One region of the Pseudoalteromonas espejiana DSM 9414 genome, then DNA from elsewhere that is predicted to be linked to it. Evidence: predicted binding sites of a transcription regulator. Region 1 holds the regulator's gene; the other holds the start of a gene.

Region 1 (3,173 bases):
TGAGTACCTTAAAAGCAGAATTACTAGCAAAAAGCTATAAAGGTCGCCAAGTTGTAAAAAACGTTGGGTTAGAAGTTCAAGCAGGTAGTATTGTTGGCTTACTAGGCCCTAATGGTGCAGGTAAAACCACCACGTTTTACATGATTGTAGGCCTAGTTCCTAGCGATAAAGGTAAAATTTCAATAGATGATAACGACATTACGTTATTACCTATGCACAGCCGTGCTCGCTTAGGTATTGGCTATTTACCACAAGAGTCATCAATTTTTAGAAAGTTAACAGTTTATCAAAACTTAATGGCGATTTTAGAAACGCGAAAAGAGCTTAATAAAGCCGCTAGAGAAGAAACGCTTAACAACCTACTTGATGAGTTTAGTATTCAGCACATTCGCGACAGCCAAGGTATGGCGCTTTCTGGTGGCGAACGTCGCCGCGTTGAAATTGCCCGCGCATTAGCCGCAAATCCTAAATTTATTTTATTGGATGAGCCTTTTGCTGGTGTTGATCCAATTTCAGTGTTAGATATAAAGAAAATAATTGAACATCTTAAAAATCGTGGGATTGGGGTACTAATTACCGATCACAACGTAAGAGAAACCCTTGATGTTTGTGAAAAAGCCTACATTGTTTCTCATGGGGAGCTAATTGCATCTGGCACTCCAGAACACGTATTAAACGACAAAACTGTGCGCGATGTTTACTTAGGCGAGCAATTTAGGCTGTAACAATCAAGCCACTCCTTTGAGCATCTGCTAATATTAATTATAACAACATAAAAGGATTGTTAGAGATACATGAGGCAATCATTACAGCTGCGCATGGGCCAGCAACTTACAATGACTCCACAATTGCAGCAAGCGATACGTTTGCTGCAGCTCAGTACATTGGATCTCCAGCAAGAAATACAAGAAGCACTTGATAGCAACCCGCTATTAGAAGTTGAAGAGCAAGATTACACGGAAGATTCGGCTGGAAAAAACGAGCAAAAAGCAGACACCGATGATGTAACCGTAAGCGCATCAACTGACGATTCAGCCAGCGAATACGAACAAGACAGCGGTGAAGCTTTAAATAAAGACACCGTTAGCGATGATATGGCAATGGATGTTACGTGGGATGAATACATGAGCGCCGCGCCTGCAGCTTCATCAGGCCCAATGCCAGAAGATGAGTCTATTTACCAAGGTGCTTCTACCGAAACGCTTCATGAGTATTTAATGTGGCAGCTTCAACTTACACCCTTTAGCCCTACCGACGAAGCAATTGCTATTGCCATTGTAGAAGCTGTAGATGACTCAGGTATTTTAACGTTAAGCTGCGAAGAAATTTTAGAAAGCTTTAACCAAGAGCACGATGATGACGTTGAAGTTGAACTTGATGAAATTGAAGCTGTTTTAAAGCGAATTCAATTATTTGACCCTGTAGGTATTGCAGCACGAAGCCTACAAGAGTGCTTATGTATACAGTTGAATCAATTTGATAAAGATACACCTTTAATAGAACAAACAAAAATGATCTTAACCGATCATATTGATCTATTAGCAGCTCGCGACTATCGTACATTAATGAAGAAAACAAAGCTCAAAGAAGATGAGCTTAAAGAGGTAATGACATTAATACACACTCTCAACCCAAAACCTGCTGATACCATAGTGAGGGAAGAGTCTGAGTATGTTATACCTGATGTATCGGTTAAAAAAATTAAAGGCCGCTGGGTGGTTGAGTTAAACCCAGATAGCATGCCAAAAATACGTGTAAATAGTCAGTATGCGGCTATGTCGCGTACCGTAAAATCTTCGGGTGATAGCCAATTTATTCGCTCTCACCTGCAAGAAGCTAAATGGTTTATTAAAAGCCTAGAGAGCAGAAACGATACGCTATTAAAAGTAACTAACTGTATTGTAAAACAGCAGCAGGCATTTTTTGAACATGGCCCTGAAGCCATGAAGCCTATGGTATTAAACGATGTTGCTGAAATGGTAGAAATGCACGAGTCGACAATTTCGCGTGTAACTACGCAAAAATATATGCATACACCACGTGGTATTTTTGAGCTTAAATACTTTTTCTCAAGCCATGTAAGCACCGAAAACGGTGGTGAGTGCTCATCTACAGCAATACGCGCCTTGATTAAAAAGCTAATTGCCGCGGAAAACTCAGCTAAACCATTGAGTGATAGCAAAATTGCGGATATATTGGCAGAGCAAGGAATTAAAGTAGCTAGACGCACAATAGCAAAATACCGTGAATCGCTAGCTATTCCACCGTCAAATCAGAGAAAGAGTTTGATATAAGACGTAAAAAACAAAGAGGAAATGCTTATGCAACTAAACCTAACTGGTCGTCACGTAGAAGTAACTGAATCACTTAAAGACTATGTAAATAATAAATTTGCAAAGCTGGAAAGGCACTCAGATCATATTAGCAATGTGCATGTCATTCTCGATGTAGAAAAACTCAACCAAAAAGCTGAAGCGACAATTCATGTAAGTGGCGCAGACTTATTTGCCTCTACAGAGCACCAAGATATGTATGCCGCAATAGACTCGTTGATTGATAAACTCGATCGCCAAGTTATTAAACATAAAGAGAAGCTCGCTAGACACTAATATTATGAAATTAAGTACATTAGTATGCCAGGACTGCAGCAAAGCTGCGGTCCTTTTTAGTAGTAAAAAAAGAATTTTAGAATTCATTAGCGAACTCGCTCATGAAAAATTACCTTATTTACCACAGCAAGATATTCTCAACGCATTAGCAAGCAGAGAAAAACTAGGTAGCACAGGTATTGGCCGAGGAATCGCGATTCCTCATGGCAGAATGGGTGGCGTAGAAGAGCCGCTTGCATTAGTACTTGTTAGCGATACACCTGTTAACTTTGATGCGATAGATAACTGCCCGGTTGATATTTTTGTGGCACTCATCGTACCAGATGGTGATAACCAGCAGCACCTAAAGACTCTAGCAACTATAGCTGATAAACTGAGCAACAAAGAATTTTGTAAACAGCTACGCAGTGCAAAAACCGATGCTGAGCTGTATAACGTTATTGTTGAACAATCGTAGTAAATACTAAGGGCGATAAATGGAGTTGATTATCATAAGCGGCCGTTCTGGTTCAGGAAAGTCGGTTGCTTTGCGCGTAGTTGAAGATTTGGGTTATTATTGCGTAG
Region 2 (3,173 bases), 110 kb from region 1:
CACAAAGCCTAAGTGCAGGCAGCTACGTAGAGTCAACGGGCCGCTTTACTCACTCGCTTGAAAACAACAGCGATAAGCCGGCAACTATCTACATTCGTACTAATAGTAAGTACCAAGTTAATTAAATACTTAACGCCTCTAGCAAGCCATTGCTGGAGGCTTTTTATACCGGTTGGCTATCCCTTTATTTGCTGCTTTGAGCCTAAAGCGTAAACACCTCCAATCTTTTCAACACCTAATATCTAAATTATCTAAATTATCTAAATTATCTAAAAAAACAAAAACTAGCTATTCTGTAAAGCAGATCAAGCGTGGGATTTATAAATTTAATTATTAAGTTTAAAAATGTATTTATAAAGAAGGGTAACTTGGAAAAGTGGTGGCCCCTCCCAGACTCGAACTGGGGACCTAACGATTATGAGTCGTGTGCTCTAACCAACTGAGCTAAGGGGCCAACTTTTATATAACTACAAGGTAGTTAATTTTTGAAGCGTTTAGCCACTGAGCGACTAAAGCGGGTTGCAGTATAAAAAGTTTTTTAAGGCTTGTCACTAGCAAAAACCTTTATTTTAACAATCAGTAAGCTGACTGCTTAAATAGTAATCTTTTTATAAGCTAATAGACGAGAAAATACAGAAAAACGAACAAGGAGGGATGTAAGCCGCTTTTTTACAATCTGAATTATAAAAAAGTGGCCGGCTCACATTTATAGCGGCTACACATTATTTTTTAGCGATAATGTAGATTGCGTGTATTAACCCTGGGAAGTAACCTAACAGGGTTAATAAAATATTTAGCCAAAAATGCATGCCTAAACCTACTTGCAAAAACACGCCTAATGGTGGCAGTAAAATCGACAAAATTATACGAATGATATCCATGGGGTAGCTCCTTTAGAATGACAAAACAAAAAGCCCAGCTAGGCTGGGCTTTTTAGTATAGTGTATTATTCAGCAACAATAGTTAATTCATCAACTACGTCACGAACATCTTCAGCATTTTTAGCAATTTTCACTGCTAACTGCTTTTCGGCTTCTGTTTCTACAGAACCTTTAAGCTTAACTATACCGTTGTCGGTATCTACATCGATGTCTGTACCGTCAACTTCTGAGTCAAATAAGAAACGTGTAGTAATTACTGTGGTGATTTTAGCGTCAGTTAAGTCGTTATCGTCATCATCCATAGTGGCACGATCTTTATCGTCCATATCCATGTTTTTAACAACTGTTAGGTTGTTTTCTACATCAGATACGCCATCTAGGCTAATTACAAGTTCTTCAGCTAGCTCTTTATCAAGATCGCTGTTTACTTTACCTGTAAGTACTACCTTGCCATTTTTTACATCAGTGTTAATGTCAAAGTTGTTTAGATTAGTGTTCATAAGAAGCACTGTTTCTGCCTTACCATCAATCCAAGCATCTTTACTTTCATTTTCCCACGTGCCCGCTTGAGCACCCATAGCTGTAGTACCAAGAACTAAAGCCGCAATCATAGATTTGTTGAATGTTTTCATAATCTTTCTCCTTTTGATTAAAGACACTTTTATATATGCGAGCATTAGGCCAACTTTGTTATCCCTTAAATTTCAGCAACTTAAGGGAAAATATGCCAAGTTGGTATTAAGTGGGCGAGTAAACATTTACAGGCTATTCGGTAAAAGTTTCTCAAGTGGTGAAAATAACGATTATATTGCAGTTTTGGTTAATCTATCGTTAATATAGTAAAGCAACGGAATTCATATAAAACATAAGCACTTGATATTAAATGGTTTTAATATTGGTATATGGCTTGCTAATAAAACGATAACGCAAATATAAAAAGGATTACTCCCATGTCTGTAAAAATTGAAGACCGCCCAATAGAGCAAGTTCGTGAACAAGTGATAGATCAACTTATTTATAATTACAGCCATGGAGTAATATCTGCTGAAGCATTCGAAAGGCGCCTAGACAGCGCAATGGAAGCAACCGACAACACCACTCTGCTTGGCTTAGTTGAAGATTTAACTCTAAACGCAGATACACAGTATACTGCTCAAAAACAAACTCAGTTCTCACCTAACTACAGTGCACAACAAGGCGATAATGAAAGCCTGACTTTAAAAAGCATTTTGGGCTCAAGCGAACGTAGTGGCCAATGGGTTGTGCCTAAAGATATTTATATTCAAAACTATATGGGGTCAATTGTACTTGATTTTACCGATGCCATATTTACCCACCAACATGTCACTATTCACGTTAGTTGTTATTTTGGTAGCGAAGAAATATACGTACCAGAGCACGTTAATGTGGTTTCTAAAATGTTTTGTATATTGGGCAGCTTTGAAAATAAAACTGTCTCGCTAAATAAGCGCCAAGGCCCAACTATTCAGATTGAAGGTAGAACTGTATTAGGCTCTGTTGAGGTTAAAGTTAAACGCACCATTAAAGAAAAGTTTATAAGCTTTGCCAATGATTTAAAAGCGCAGCTTGGCGTGAGCAATAAATAGTGCACTTAAATGTAAGGTATAGAAAAGCCCTAATAAGCGCTTTTCTATACTCTTGTTTAATACACATTTTATAAGTCGTTATTGCGCTCACTAGGTATGTCACTTAAGTACTGCACAAATTCAACCTCAAACCCGGCCGGGTCTAAGTAATACACGTTTTTTCTAAAGGGGTTTTCTGCGCCTTGCTTATCTAGGTTAAATCCCGCTTGTTTTAAGCGCGTTATAAGCGCGTCTATATTGTTTGTAACATAGGCAAAGTGAGCCAGCCCTACTTGATGCCCTGTCAAATTTCTGTTTTTATGCTCGCCGTTGTTGCTTATAGCAATGTAGTGATTATCATCACCAAAGTGTACCCAGCGTTTTGGTTTACCATACCAAGTATTGTGCCCTTCGCTCCTAATTGACCAATACGGAAAGGCTGCTTTATAAAACGTTAGCATGGCGTCTATATCGTTTACGACTAAATGTACGTGCTCTAATCTCATTATTATTTACCTTAGTTGATTGCTTAAACACAAGATAAAACCTCAAGCTAACTTTAGGTAAAGCACTTTTTATTTTTTATTTAACCCAAGCTCTGGTTAAGAGACTTACTAACATAATGAATTATTGTGGCATTTAAATTTATTTTCTCTAGCCAAAGGTTTTCAATGAGAACAAGGCGGATTTACGCGTCAATAGCTGG

Evidence for each region. The regulator sigma-54, encoded in region 1, starts transcription at its own class of promoters, with help from an activator protein. The targets are predictions, from matches to a motif close to GTTGGCACGNNNNTNGNNT.
Region 2: the regulator sigma-54 is predicted to act here: its motif matches at 1,549-1,567, upstream of PESP_RS15090 (BON domain-containing protein).

What each region holds. Positions count from the first base shown of each region.
Region 1 covers NZ_CP011028.1:3,214,229-3,217,401, forward strand. Annotated here, with positions in the region: gene lptA (lipopolysaccharide transport periplasmic protein LptA) at 1-3, shown strand, start outside; gene lptB (LPS export ABC transporter ATP-binding protein) at 1-725, shown strand, start outside; gene PESP_RS14590 (RNA polymerase factor sigma-54) at 795-2,294, shown strand; gene hpf (ribosome hibernation promoting factor) at 2,322-2,609, shown strand; gene PESP_RS14600 (PTS sugar transporter subunit IIA) at 2,614-3,066, shown strand; gene rapZ (RNase adapter RapZ) at 3,086-3,173, shown strand, end outside.
Region 2 covers NZ_CP011028.1:3,320,990-3,324,162, forward strand. Annotated here, with positions in the region: gene PESP_RS15075 (DUF4437 domain-containing protein) at 1-125, shown strand, start outside; tRNA gene PESP_RS15080 (tRNA-Ile) at 378-454, opposite strand; gene PESP_RS15085 (YqaE/Pmp3 family membrane protein) at 723-881, opposite strand; gene PESP_RS15090 (BON domain-containing protein) at 947-1,513, opposite strand; gene PESP_RS15095 (LiaF domain-containing protein) at 1,832-2,488, shown strand; gene PESP_RS15100 (VOC family protein) at 2,557-2,973, opposite strand.